Regions from separate parts of the Comamonas sp. 7D-2 genome, predicted to be linked through region 2. Evidence: riboswitches for the same ligand, from Rfam matches in the RefSeq annotation. Region 2 holds a riboswitch; the other holds the start of a gene.
The links. A riboswitch is a leader RNA that binds a small molecule or an ion and turns the genes downstream of it on or off. The one in region 2 is predicted to bind glycine.
Positions count from the first base shown of each region.

Region 1: it holds a riboswitch for glycine, as region 2 does, so the genes downstream of both, gcvT (glycine cleavage system aminomethyltransferase GcvT) here and MPZ60_RS16720 (trimeric intracellular cation channel family protein) in region 2, are expected to answer to the same signal.

Region 1 covers NZ_CP094238.1:2,539,872-2,547,101, forward strand. The annotation lists gene gcvP (aminomethyl-transferring glycine dehydrogenase) at 1-1,081, opposite strand, end outside; gene MPZ60_RS11680 (MolR family transcriptional regulator) at 1,172-1,720, opposite strand; gene gcvH (glycine cleavage system protein GcvH) at 1,768-2,142, opposite strand; gene gcvT (glycine cleavage system aminomethyltransferase GcvT) at 2,265-3,401, opposite strand; glycine riboswitch at 3,466-3,591, opposite strand; glycine riboswitch at 3,611-3,721, opposite strand; gene MPZ60_RS11695 (energy transducer TonB) at 3,810-4,352, opposite strand; gene MPZ60_RS11700 (2,4'-dihydroxyacetophenone dioxygenase family protein) at 4,545-5,078, shown strand; gene MPZ60_RS11705 (MFS transporter) at 5,168-6,433, shown strand; gene MPZ60_RS11710 (2,3-butanediol dehydrogenase) at 6,430-7,230, shown strand, end outside.
Region 2 covers NZ_CP094238.1:3,636,793-3,644,022, reverse strand. The annotation lists gene mnmC (FAD-dependent 5-carboxymethylaminomethyl-2-thiouridine(34) oxidoreductase MnmC) at 1-1,699, opposite strand, end outside; gene MPZ60_RS16720 (trimeric intracellular cation channel family protein) at 1,863-2,528, opposite strand; glycine riboswitch at 2,581-2,699, opposite strand; glycine riboswitch at 2,713-2,805, opposite strand; partial or broken gene MPZ60_RS16715 (IS5 family transposase) at 3,034-3,889, opposite strand; partial or broken gene MPZ60_RS16710 (transposase) at 3,901-4,074, opposite strand; gene MPZ60_RS16705 (MFS transporter) at 4,380-5,714, shown strand; gene MPZ60_RS16700 (aromatic ring-hydroxylating dioxygenase subunit alpha) at 5,760-6,800, shown strand; gene MPZ60_RS16695 (PDR/VanB family oxidoreductase) at 6,797-7,230, shown strand, end outside.

The sequences.
Region 1 (7,230 bases), 1.1 Mb from region 2:
GGTAGACGGCATACATGCTGGCAATCACGGCCGGCAGGACCTGGGCCGTACAGATATTGGATGTCGCTTTCTCGCGGCGGATATGCTGTTCGCGTGTCTGCAGAGCGAGGCGGTAGGCGGGCTTGCCATGCGCATCGACGCTGACACCCACCAGACGGCCGGGCAGGCTGCGCTTGTATTCGTCGCGACAGGCCATGAAGGCCGCGTGCGGACCGCCCGCGCCCATGGGCATGCCGAAGCGCTGGCTGTTGCCCACGACAATATCGGCATCCCATTCGCCGGGCGGTGTCAGCAGGGTCAGAGCCAGCAGGTCGGTGGCCACGATGGCGGCGGCCTGCTTGGCGTGAATGGCTTGCACATCGGCCTTCCAGTCCACGATCCAGCCGCTGGACGCGGGGTACTGGATGACGGCAGCAAACAGATCGCCTGCCAGCGCGGCCTCCCACTCTTGCTGGCTGTTGGCGATCACCACTTCGATGCCGATCGGCCGGGCGCGGGTCTCGATGACTTCAATCGTCTGCGGGTGCAGATCGCCGGCCAGCACGATGCGATGGCTTTTGGATTTGACAGAGCGCCTGGCCAGCGTCATGGCCTCGGCGGCTGCCGTGGCCTCGTCCAGCATGGAAGCATTGGCAATCGGCATGCCGGTCAGGTCGGTCACCATGGTCTGGAAGTTGACCAGCGCCTCCATGCGGCCTTGCGAGATTTCGGCCTGGTAGGGGGTATAGGCCGTATACCAGGCTGGATTCTCGAGGATGTTGCGCAAGATGACGCCCGGCGTGTGCGTGCCGTAGTAGCCCTGGCCGATAAAGCTCTTCAGAACCTGATTCTTGCTGGCGATGGCCTTGAGTTCGGCCAGCGCAGCGGCTTCGGTAATCGGCGCCGGAAGATCCATGGGCCTGGCGCGTGCGATGGAGTCGGGCATCACATCGCGAATCAAGGCATCCAGCGAGGGCTTACCGATGGCGGCCAGCATTTTTTGCTGCTCATCGGCGTCCGGGCCTATATGACGGGGGATGAATTCGTGGCTGTTTTCCAGCGCTTCCAGGGAAGCGACGGGGGCGGGAGGCGACATCAGCATGGGAGGGACCTATTCTCAAATACTGTGACTGACGGTTTGCATGCCAGGCATGCGTGAATGCCGTATGCCTGAAGGCATGCGGCTGGTGCTTCAAGCAGCGCTGGCTTGTTCCAGCGCGGTGTTCATCAGAGCCAGGCGTTCGCTTTCCTGGTCGGCATATTCCCAATCGGGATATTTGCTGCGTGCCACGGTGTTCAGCCATTGCTGGCAGGCCAGGGCAAGCAGGGCCTGCTTGTACAGATCGGCATCGATGCTGCCTGTGATCTTGAGCTGACCAAAGGCGGTGGCCACGTGTGCGCGGCAGACCGAGCGCAGATAGCTCTGGTTCATGTCGTCACTGGCTAGCCATTGGGCCTTGGCCGCATCGTCATGAGCCAGCATGTCCTTGGGCACGGGCAGATCCCAGTTGCTCAGTTGCTGCTGCAAAAAGCGCAGGGCCTTGGCGTTGCCGCCTGTTTGCTCCTGGTACCACTCTTGAAGAGCGGCCAGTGTGTCGCTGCCGTCATCGCTGCCGAAGGGGCTGAAGTCGTCACCGCCGTCGTAATAGAAGTCCTGGGCTGCGATGCGCGCAAAGGTCGGGTGGCTGGTCTCGCGGGCGAGACCGACGTCCGGATCGTCAAAATACAGAATGGTGCTCATGGCTGCATGCAAAAACGGCCTTCGCAATGCGAGGGCCGTTGATACGCTTAGTTGTCCTTGGCGAAGTCGTTGTAGGCGGTCTCTTCCATCAGGCCTTCGAGCTCGCCCACATTGCTCATCTTGACCTTGAAGAACCAGCCAGCGGCCAGCGGGTCGCTGTTGGCGAGCGACGGGTCATCGCGCAGGGCTTCGTTGACTTCGACGATCTCGCCGGTCACGGGCATGTAGACATCGGCAGCGGCCTTGACAGATTCGACCACGCCAGCCACATCGCCGGCCTTGAAGCTGGAGCCCACGGCAGGCAGGTCCACAAACACCACATCGCCCAGCGCATCCTGTGCGTGTACGGTGATGCCGACGATGGCGGCATTGGTGTCAGCGGCGTTGATCCATTCGTGTTCTTTGGAATACTTGATGCTCATGGAAAGCTCCAGATGGGGGATTCAGGGGAATCGGGTGTTGTTTGAGAAAGGTCCAGTTCGCACTTTAGCGGTGTTCTGGCAGCTGTTTGGCAAACTGGCCCGTCTCATGCGCGGCGGCAGACCTAGCCGCGGTAGTAGCGGGTGGGGACGAAGGGCGTGGCGACCACCTTCATGGGCACGGGCTTGCCGCGCACCATGGCGAAGATTTCCGTATCGATGGCGGCGTAGTCGGGCTTGACATAGGCCAGCGCCACAGGCTGGTTGAGCGTGGGGCTGAGCAGGCCGCTGGTGATGTGGCCGATATGCTGTCCGTCCATGTTTTCCAGCACGGCGGGCTCGCGCACGGGAATGCGTTCCAGCGCGATCAGACCCACGCGCTTGCGGCGCAGCGACTGAGGGTTCTGCAATTGCTCTAGCACGATGGTCGCACCGGGAAAACCGCCCTCGCGCTCGCCGCCGGTGCGGCGAACCTTCTGCATGGCCCAGTTCAGCGCGGCTTCGACCGGCGTGGTGCTGGTGTCAATGTCGTTGCCGTACAGGCAAAGTCCGGCTTCAAGGCGCAGCGAGTTGCGCGCGCCCAGACCGATAGGGGCCACCTCGGGCTGTGCCAGCAGCGCTTCGGCAAAGGCTTCGGCAGCATCGCCGGGCAGGGAGATTTCGAAACCGTCCTCGCCCGTATAGCCGCTGCGCGTGATGTAGAGCGCATGGCCTTGCCAGTCGAAGTGGTTGCCGGTCATGAAGACCAGTTGCGTCACTCCAGGAATCAGGCGCGAGAGGGCTGTGGCAGCTTGCGGACCTTGCAGGGCCAGCAGGGCGCGATCGGGCAATGGGACGACCTCGCAGCGGCTACCGATGCGGTTCTGGATATGAGCGATATCGGCCTCTTTGCAGGCGCCGTTGACGATGAGGAACAGATCTTCGCCGCGGTTGACGAACATCAGGTCGTCGAGAATTCCGCCTTGTTCATCGAGCAGCAGGCCGTAGCGCTGCTTGTGCAGGCCCAGGTCCATGACATCGACGGGCATCAGCGATTCGAGCGCGGCGGCGGCATCGGGGCCGCGCAACAGCAACTGGCCCATGTGCGAGACATCGAACAGGCCGGCGGCCTTGCGCGTGTGCAGATGCTCGGCCATCAGGCCTTGAGGGTATTGCACAGGCATTGAGTAGCCGGCAAACGGCACCATGCGGGCACCCAGTTTCTGGTGCAGGGCAAACAGCGGCGTGGAACGCAGATCGGAAGAAGTGGCAGCAGCAGTCACAGGCAAGCGCTCCGGTGGTCAAAACCAAATGAGTGGCCATGCATGACAGGGTCATGCGTGGCGGGCTTGCCCTGCTGTCCGCTTTACCTGAGAGATTCGCTGCCTTTGCTTTCGCGGGCAGTTTGCTCCTTCGGTGGATGTCGGCGCACATACGAAATGACGGCCTGCATCTCTCTCCAGCAAGGGACGCTGCAGGCTCGCACACCTAGCAGCGCTTGTCAGTCCTTTTGCCTGAGCGTTTTGACACCGGGTTGGGGGTCTGCGCCTTCGGCGGTGCAAGGCAGCTTCAAGCTGCAGGCACTCTCTCCTGACGTTGGCGATTCTAGCGGTGGGCAAGGGGCTTGCACCACCGAATCGGATGGATTTTGGGGTTTTCGAGCACAGATCGCTGGAATTGAGCTTGCGGTCTCACTGCGGTTCTGTGTTCATGGCGGGCGTACGAGGAACATCGATCTCCTGGCGCGGAAACACCAGTTGGTAGGGCTGTTCGAAGCAGGACGTCACGGGCTGGCCCTGGCGCATGCCGGGCTTGAATTTCCAGCGTTCGAGCGAGCGCATGATGGACTTCACGATGCGGGGATCGGTATCGGCGGGCTGGTAGGCCACACGGCCGAGTTCGCCCTGGGCCGTGACTTCCAGGCGGAAGACCACCGTGGTCTCCAGCCCGTTCGGAAACCAGTGGGCGCTGATGAAAGGCGTGGTGTGGCGGCGTGGCTGCGGTTGCCGATCGAGCTGGGCGGGGGGTGTGCAGTCTGCCTTGATCCAGGCAGGCCAATTTACGGTTTGGCCTCCGGAAGCAGAGGCGGAGTCAGCCTGGGGCTGGGGAGTGATGTCGGCCACCTTAGGCGCCATGGCTGGGTTGCCAGCGCAGGCACTGAGCAGCAGAGCTCCCAAGACGGCCGCGTATGCAGCGTATGCAGCAAGACAGCGTGAGTGGCGTGAAGTATCCATGGCGGCATTCTCGGTCATCCCCAGTCGATTTCGGCAGACCTGGTGGAGTCGGTTGTTCAGCCAGGGCCGGGCTACCTTGCTCCAGAGCTTGTCCTGCAGGGGCAAACATCATGTCCGGCAGGGACTAAACAGAATTTTCCCCATGGATAGGATTATGACGTTCGTCAAAAAATGTTTATTCAAGGAGAGAAAATGCCCGAAAAAGCCACGAATGAATTCTGGAAATATCTGAAGCCGATTCCTGAATGTTTTCAGCCAGATGCGCAGCCAGAGGCTTATATTCAGAACGCTCCAACGGAGGATGAGCGTTATTATGTTCCATTCTCTGAAACCGTTTCCTCCCGTCCCCTCTGGATTTCTCCATCACAAAACAAATGGTGCGATATTCTGATGGCGAAGGAGGCCGGTCTGGTGAACCGCCATTACCATCCGCACGAAGTGTTTGCCTACACGATTTCGGGGAAGTGGGGCTATCTGGAACATGACTGGACAGCCCGCGCCGGTGATTTCGTCTACGAGACCCCCGGAGAAGGCCATACCCTGGTGGCCTATGAACATGAGCAGCCCATGCGTGCGTTCTTTATCGTCAAGGGACCGCTGATCTGGCTCGATGATGACGGAAAGCCTGACGGATATTTCGATGTTCACAGCTACATAGAACTATGCCGAAAGCATTATGAAAAAATCGGCATAGGTGCAGATTATGTGGACACGCTGTTTCGGTAGTTATCCGAAGCTGGATTGAAAATCCATCAATGAAAGGCGGTATTTCCTGAAGAATGAAATAGCCCGCCAAAGACGGAATGGAGAGAGACATGAAAAATCAAGATGAAAATCTAAAAAGCGGGTGGGTGAGCTATGAAAACAAGCTGCTGATCATTCTGTTTTTTACTTTCGGGATTGTTTTTTTTGACCGGCTGGCATTGTCGTTTTTATTTCCCTTTGTCTCAAAGGAGCTGGATCTGAATAATGCCCAGCTGGGCATGCTGTCGTCCATTCTGGCATTGGCATGGGCGGCTTCTGGTGCATTCTTCGGGGCCTATACAGACCGCAAGGGCGGACGCAAAACGGTGCTGATTCTTTCGGTGCTGATGTTCTCTCTTTGCTCGGCCCTGTCGGGTCTGGTGGGCGGTTTTGTCGGCCTGCTGTTGTTGCGAGCGCTGATGGGCCTTGCCGAAGGGCCGGTGCTGCCGCTGTCGCAGACACTGATGGTCGAAGCCTCCACGCCAAGCCGTCGCGGCCTCAACATGGGCTTGCTGCAGGGCTCGTCTGCGGGCTTGCTGGGCGCCGTGATCGCACCGCCGGTGATTGTTGCGTTGGCCGTGGCCTATGGCTGGCGCACGGCGTTCTACCTGACCTGTGTTCCCGGGCTGATTGCCGCCGCGCTCATCTGGCTTCATGTGAAAAACACAGATGGCGGGCGTGCAGATGAGCTCGCTGCAGCCCTGCAGACAGGCTCGCGCTGGGCTCTGCTGCGTGAACGCAATATCTGGTTGAGCGTGCTGATCAGCTGTGTTTTCATGGCCTGGTTTGTGATCATCATCTCCTTTGCGCCGACCTATCTGGTCAATGCCAAGGGTTTCGGGCCGGGCACAATGAGTGCTGTCATGAGTTGCATGGGTGTGGCCTGGGTCATCTGGGGCTTTGCCGTGCCGGCCATTTCGGACCATATCGGTCGCCGTCCGGCACTGATCTTTTTTTCCTTTGTGGCGGCTTGCTGCCCTCTGGCCTTTCTGTATGCGCAATCGCCGGTGGTGATGGGCGGCTTGCTGCTGCTGACCTATACCGGCCTGGGCTGCTTCACGCTCTTCATGGCCACGATTCCGGCCGAGACCGTTCCGCGAGCAGCCATGGCCACTGCATTGGGGATGATCATGGGTTTTGGCGAGTTGATCGGCGGTTTCATCGCCCCGACCCTGGCCGGGGTGGCAGCCGACCGATGGGGGCTTGATGTGGTGATGTGGGTGGCTGCTGCAGGAGCCTTGCTTGCCGGCTTGCTTTCCTTGGGGCTGATTGAGACAGCGCCCAGGCGCGTTGACGACAGGCAGCCGGCTGCAGCATTGAAGGAGTCGCAGGCATGAAGGCTTTGAAATGGCATGGTGCCCGCGATCTGCGCCTGGAAATCATCGAACGCCGGCCCTTGAAGGCCGCAGAAATCCGTATCGAGGTCGCGTACTGCGGGATCTGCGGCAGCGATATGCACGAGTATCTGCATGGACCCGACTCTATACCGGTCGAGGTCCCGCATCCCTTGTCCAACAGTGTCGCACCCATAGTCATCGGCCACGAGTTCTGCGGCACGGTGGTGGAGGTGGCTGCGGATGTCACAGGGCTGCATATCGGAGACAGAGTCGCCGTGGAGCCGGAGTACCGCTGCGGCCAGTGCAGCTATTGCTGCGGGGGGCGCTATAACCTGTGCGAATCCATGGGCTTTGTGGGGCTCATGGGAGACGGCGGAATGGCAGAGGAAGCTGTGATTCCCGCTTATATGGCATATGTGCTTCCCCCGTCCTTGAGCTTCAGGCAAGCGGCGGTGGCCGAGCCCGCAGCAGTGGCATTGCATGCTGTGCGCCAAAGCGCATTGCGCCCTGGCGAGGCCTGCGTCATCTTCGGCATGGGGGCCATTGGTCTGCTGCTGGTGATGATGGCCAAGCACCATGAAGCGGGCCGCATTATTGCCGTCGACGTCGATGCCCGGCGCCTGCGCCTGGCGCGCGAGCTCGGTGCCTGTGACACGCTCGATGCCAGCCAGGGCGATGTCGTGCAGCAAGTGCGCGAACTTACAGGCGGGCAGGGCGTGCCGGTATCGTTCGAAGCCGCGGGTCGCCCGGAAACCTTGAGAGGGGCGCTTGGCGTACTGAGCAAGGGCGGTGAAGCC
Region 2 (7,230 bases):
AGGTGGCGGGCCGCTGGTCCGTATCGAAGAAGGAGCTCAGCGCCTGCCTGCATCCGGGCAGCAAAGCGCCCAGTTTTTCGCCATTGCTGGCATGGGCGGCCTGCTGGTCGGCAGCGGTGGGCGGCAGCTCGGTCACATTGCGCTCAAAGGTCGATCCCATGATCCACTGGTGTGCGCCGGCCTGGTTGGCCGAGGGAAAGTCCGGCACCAGGTTGCCATGACCGTTGACGGGGAAGGGCGGCATGGCCGCCAGCGTCCCGGCATCATGCTCGGCCACGCTGACCTGGCCGCGTATGGCTTGCAGCTCCCACTCCCCTGCTGCCAGGCCGCTGGCTTGCAACAAGGGCTTGGTGTCCGGGCCCAGGGCCAGCACCAGCATGGGGGCTTGGGCCAGGGTCTGGCCCCGGGCATCCAGCACTTGCCAGATGTTGCGCACTTCATCGCGCACCAGCCGTGAAGCTCGGGCATGGCCCTGCCAATGAATCCCGGGGGCTTGCAGCAGCGCGCGCACCAGTTGTGCGGGGCGTACCCAGCCAGCCTGCTCATGCCAGACGGCGTGGCTGTCTGCAGGCAGCTTTGCCGCAGCCAGCTGAGCCGGCAGCGCAGGCGCACTCCAGTGCAGGCCCCAGGGGAATGTCTCGCTGCCGGGTTGCAGCCATGACCTGGGCAGATGGGAGGGCTCGTTCAGGTCATGCTCCAGCACGCCGCCATGGGCCCAGTCCTGGGCTGGATGCAACTTTTGCGCTTGGCTCAGTTGCTGCAGATTTTGTAGCGTTGTGCGTACGCCGCTTCTGGACAGGCGCGATAGAACACTGTCATCGGGCGAAATATGCGGGCAAAACAAGCCGGCCGGCAGGCCTGAAGCTCCTGCCGCAGGCTCGGCCGCCGCATCCAGCACCGTCACTTCCCAGCCGCGTCTTGCCAGGCTGGCGGCAGCGGCGGCACCAGCCAGGCCTGCACCCAGCACCAGGCAGCGGCCGGCCTGGCCCACGGGCGCAGGCAGGCCGTCAGGGCGATGGCGCGGCTCCCAGGCCGGGTTGTAGGCTGCATGCAGGTTATGGCGCTTGGGCGGCACGCCAACGCGCTTCTTGACGTCAAAACCCTGAGCCTTGAGCGCTTGGCGCACATGGCCGGCCACGCACCAAGTGGCAAGCTGCGTGCCACGGCGGCAATGGCGGGCGATGTTCTTCATGGCATCTTCATCCCACATCTCGGGGTTGAGCTGGGGAGAGAAGCCATCCAGATATACGCTGTCAGCCGTCATCTGCTGCTTGCGCAGCATGGTCCTGGCATCGCCTATATGGAGCGTCAGCAGCACCTGGCCGTCATCAAAGGAAAGGCGATGCACGCCGGGCAGCAGTCCCCACCATTGCTCGGCCAGTTGTTCGCCAAGCGGGCGCAGTTCCCCATCGGTCGGTAAAAACGCGAGCAGATCCTCGCGCGAGACAGGGTAGGCCTCCACCGAGACAAAATGCAGAATGCGCGGGCGTCTGAGGTCGGCTTTCCATGCCGCCCAGGTGACCAGGAAATTCAGGCCGAAGCCAAAGCCGGTTTCCAGAATGCGCCACTGCGCTGCATCGGCCCAGGCAGCTGGAAGATCGCAGCCACCGAGAAAAACCTGGCGGGCCTGGTCAAGGCCGCCCAGCTCGCTGTGATAGCGATCACCAAATCGGGTGTTGTAGGGGGTGCCATCCGGCATCCATGTGATCGGTTCAGACATGGAAAGTGAAACTACATGGGTAATGCATGGCGCAGTCTAGGTTAGAGCAGCCAAGCAAGGGCCGCCCCGCAGCGATGGCTGCGTCTCCCTCCTGCGTAGCAAGAGAGGGGGAAGGCGCGCAGCGCCACAGGGGGAGTCTCTATCACTCCCAGCGCTGCTGGTACGAAAAAACCGGCAGGCGCCATTTGAAACGAATGGCGGCCAGACGGAAGGCCAGACCGCCGGCAAAACACACGATGGTGCTGATATTGGGGCTGACATCCAGATAGCGCAGGCCCAGGAACATCAGGCATACCGACAGCGACACGCTGGCATACAGCTCGCGGCGGAACACCACGGGGACCTGGTTGCAGAGCACATCGCGCAAGATGCCGCCGCTGATGCCGGTAATCATGCCGGCCATGATGATGACGATGGTGGGGTAGCCCAGCTCCAGCGCGGTATTGCAGCCGATCAGCGAAAAGGCGATCAGTCCCATGGCGTCCAGCAGCAAAAACACCTGCTTGAGCCTGTGCATATGGCGTGCAATCACAGTGGTCAGCAGACCGAAGCTGATGACCAGATACACATATTCAGGGTGCTGGGTCCAGCCGATGGGGTAGTGGCCCAGCACCATGTCGCGGATGGTGCCGCCTCCCAGGGCAGTGACAAAGGCGATGACGACGACGCCGAAGATATCCATATTGCGCCGGCCTGCGGCGAGTGCGCCGGACATGGCTTCGGCGGTAATGGCCACCAGATAGATGACCAGCATGACGGTGAAGTTGGAGGCCTGGAACGAGTCCAGCAAAGAGACGGAAGGAAGCATGAAGGCACTTGAAAATAGACCAGCCACTCACATCGGCGGGAGTGTCCGGCTTGCCTCTCCCGCTGTCCTTTTACCTGAGAGTTGCGCATGAGCACCTTCGCGGTGGACATGCTTGCCCCTTCGGTGAGCCCTGCAGCTTGTGGTTGCGGGCTGCTCTCCAGTTGGCGATATCCGGGTCCTGTCAGACCCACCTGCGGTACTTATTGCCTGAGCGATTATGGGAGTTTGCGCCTTCGGCGGGAACCCTCGAAAGGCTCCGCTCTCCCGCGGGATGGGCGCGATTCTAGCTAGTTTCAGCGACTTTATTCGGGTTAATACCTGTATTGGTGTGTTTCTGCGGCTGCCAGCTCGGGGTGCGGAAGGGCGGTCTGAATCCGCCATGGCTCGCGCAAGCCCGCGTTTTCGTCTGTGAAGCCGCCCGCCATAAAAACTCATACGCGCGACAGCGAGAGGGCGTTGTTGCATATATCACCCCCAGGGCCAGATTTCCCAACCCCAGGTGTGGCTAGGCCACAGCCACCGTCTGCGGGCAGACCGGTTCAGTAGACCGATTGAGGATGGCGGCTCGAATGTGCAGTTCGTTAACTTGGCGCTCGAACGTGCGTGACATTACTCGTTCACCCAGGCGTTTGATGCAGTTCATCTTGGTCTCTACCGGGCTGCGCCGCTGGTAACCGCTCCAGCGTTTCCAGATACTTCACCCCAACCGTCTGCATGCGGCGATAGCTGCGTTGCGGTGCGCAAAGCCATCGCCTTTGCGCACCTTGGCATTCTTTCTTGGGGGAATGATGGGCGTGGCATTGCGCTGAATGACCGCCGCATGCACGTACTGCGTGTCATAAGCCCCATCGCCTGTCACTGTCAGCAGCGGCTCCTCGGCAGGAACTTGCTCCGCAACTGCGGCAACACTGCAGCGTTTGCGCATCAATACCGATGTGCAGCTTGCGCCATTGGCGGCGATGCTTTTTGCACTTCCACTCGCCTTCGCCAAGGAACTTGATGCCTGTGGAGTCAACCAGTCGGTGCAGGCCGGCTGCGCTAGAGCGGTATGCCACTTGCACATCCAGACGGCGTTGGCGGCGACACAATGTACTGAAGTCGGGAATTGGCCACAGCAATCCAGACAGCGCCAGTAGTGACGGAACAAAGCCTGTGGTCTGCCGCAAGACTAATCCAAAGAGGTTCTTGATGGTCAGGCAGAACTGAATCGCTGCATCCGAGAACTGCGGGCTGTGCCCGCGTTTGCCGCTGTCAGCGGCAAGCCAAGACATGGTCTTGTCCAGCCAGATGGTCAAGGAGCCGCGAGCCTTGAGTGCTGCGTTGTACTGCTTCCAGTTGGTGGTGTGAGCGGCAGCACTCATTAGGGCGTTGGTGTCGGAGGCCCTTCATGCTCAAGCTTTCGCGAGGTAAAGAGCAAGCTTGCCGATACACCTTCTTGGTGAGCCACGAGTGACACGCTCATCCCAGGCTCATAGGTTTGACGAACCAGGTCCGCTTTCTCGGTGGCAGACCTACGCCTGCGGCGCTGTTCCCAGGGTCTTGGTATGCCTACGCCCCATGTTTATGTGAAAGACAAGCAATGGACCATGCCCGGGGATTCATTAGGCTGTCCCACTATCTCTCGTCAGATCTTCTGCGTTGGCGAGAAAAGTCATCATTAAAACGCATAGCTTGCCGCAATGTGTGCATTGGCGTTGACAGACTCTGATAGAGATACTTTTCAGTCGAGCCTCACCACGCTGTTTTAGCAAGTTAGACAGTGGCGCTCTAACTAGAAAGCTGGTTACTGCGGCGTGACAGCTGCAGACATAACGAAGCTCCGGAGACAACCTGTTCCTGATAAGGACCTGTATGAAAGACATTCGCAAGACCATGGACGAAGGTGCCATGACCTCGTTTCAATGGCTGGCCGTAAGCATCTGCATTTTGCTCATCATGCTTGATGGCTTCGATGTGCTCGTGATGGCTTTTACTGCATCATCAGTTGCGGCTGAATGGAAGCTCAATGGCGCTCAGCTGGGCGTGTTGTTCAGTGCCGGGCTGATTGGTATGGCCATTGGCTCGCTGTTTGTCGCCCCCGTGGCCGATAGACGCGGTCGGCAGCCTGTCATTGTGCTGTGCCTCGTCGTGGTTTCGGCTGGAATGCTGATGTCAGCCATGGCCCGAAGCTATATCGAGCTGGCTGCCCTGCGGGCCATCACCGGCGTCGGCATCGGCGGCATGCTGGCAAGCGTGGGGGTCATCACTTCCGAGTTCTCGTCCCAAAAGTGGCGCAGCACTGCGATCGCGTTGCAAGCCACCGGCTATCCGATCGGTGCCACTCTGGGTGGACTCATGGCCGCTTGGCTGCTGACACATTACGGCTGGCGCTCGGTCTTTGTTTTTGGCGGCCTGACGACAGCCTTGATGTTGCCCATCGTGCTGTGGCGTCTGCCCGAATCCGTGGATTTCCTGCTGGGCCGCCGTCCGGTTCACGCGCTCGAGAAGCTCAATCGTTTGATGGTGCTCATGGGCCATGCACCGCTTGCGCAGCTGCCTGCTCCGGTGGCCGGCGATGCCGTTCAAGGCAATACGGTGGCGGCGCTGTTCAAGAATGGTTTGGCACGTCCTACCCTGATGCTGTGGGCAGGCTTTTTCCTGCTCATGTTCAGTGTCTATTTCTCGCTGAGCTGGACACCCAAATTGCTGGTGCAAGCCGGTTTGTCGGCCCAGCAGGGCGTGACGGGCGGAGTGCTGCTGAACCTGGGGGGCATTGCTGGCGGTAGCTTGTTCGGTCTGCTGGCTGTGAGGGCGAAGTTGCGCAATCTGGCGATTGGCAGCCTGTTGCTCAATGCGCTGTTTACCGCATTGTTCGGCCTTGCTTCGACCAGCCTGGCGTGGGCATTTGTTGCTGCAGTCGGTGTAGGTATTTTTCTGTTTGCATCCATGGCTGGTCTCTATGGCCTGGTGCCTGCCACCTATCCCGCCCAGGTCCGCGCTACCGGCATGGGGTGGGCCATCGGTATTGGCCGCATTGGCGCCATCGTGGCGCCAACCATGGCGGGACTGCTGCTGGATGGCGGCTGGCAGCCTGCTTCGCTCTACTACGTCTTCGCTGTCCCCCTGATTGTCGCTGCGATGGCCGTTTTCGCCACAGGCGCGGGCCGAGTCGCGGTTCTTCGGGGTTCGGTGGCTGCGGCGCACTGACTTTCAAAGCACGTATTTCCCCACTCTATTGATAACGACCCCGTTATGTTTTTGTTGAACACTTGGTATGTCGCCTGCAAGGCTGATGAAATCCCTCAAGACAAGCCTTTGGGCCGCACCATTTGCAATGAGCGCATTGCTTTTTACCGTGGCCCGCAGGGAATTGCTGCGGTGGAGGACTTTTGTCCTCACCGCGGTGCACCGCTATCGCTGGGCTTTGTCTGCGAGGGAAAGCTGATCTGTGGCTACCACGGCCTGGAGATGGGTTGCGAGGGAAAAACGATTGCCATGCCAGGCCAGCGCGTGCGGGGATTTCCAGAGATCCGCAGCTTTCCAGTCGTGGAGCGGTATAGCTTTGTCTGGGTCTGGCCAGGCCGCAAGGAGGAGGCCGACCCCGGGCTGATTCCAGAGCTTTACTGGGCGGACAATCCGCAATGGGCCTATGGCGGCGGCTACTACCACATCAAGGCCAGTCATTTGCTCATGATTGATAACCTGATGGATCTGACGCACGAAACTTATGTGCATGCCAGCTCGATTGGACAAAAGGAAATCGACGAGACGCCTTGCGTGACCAAGGTGGATGGCGACCATGTCACCACCAGCCGCTTCATGGAAGGCTTGCCTGAGGCTCCGCCATTTTGGCGCATGGCTTTGCGCGGCAATGGACTGCCCGATGACCAGCCCGTGGATCGTTGGCAGATCTGTCATTTCGAGCCACCCAGCCACGTGATGATCGAGGTGGGCGTGGCTCTGGCCGGGCATGGCGGTCATGGTGCGCCAGCAGACAAAAAGGTTTCGTCCATCGTTGTGGACTTCATTACCCCGGAAACCGAAACCACGCATCATTATTTCTGGGGTATGGCGCGCCAGTTCAAGCCACAGGATGCGGCTTTGACGGCCTCTATTCGCGAGGGGCAGGGCAAGGTCTTCAGCGAGGACACGGAGGTGCTGGAGCTGCAGCAGGAAAACCTGATTCGCTGGCCTGACCGTAAGCTGCTGATGCTCAACATCGATGCAGGTGGTGTCCAGTCCCGCCGTGTCATCGAGCGCTTGCTGACGCGTGAGCGCGCGGAGGCTGTATGACTGCTGGCAGCTTTTTGCAAGTTCGAGTCGCTCGGCGAACGCAGGAGGCACAGGACATCTGTGGCCTTGAGCTGGTGGCTATCGATGGCGGTACCTTGCCATCTTTTGTGGCTGGCTCACATATAGACGTACACCTTCCCGGTGGAATCGTTCGTCAATATTCGCTGTGCAACGATCCTTCGGAAGCGCATCGTTACCAGATCGCCGTGTTGCGCGATCCAGCCTCACGTGGAGGCTCATCGGCTGTGCACGAAGTTGTGGCCGAAGGCGACGTGCTGCAGATCAGCGCGCCTAGAAATCATTTCGCGCTGGAACCTGATGCGCCGCACCACTTGCTCTTGGCCGGGGGCATAGGCGTGACGCCCATCCTGTGCATGGCGGAGCGGCTTTCGGTACTTGGTGCCTCCTTTCGCATGCACTACGCAGGTCG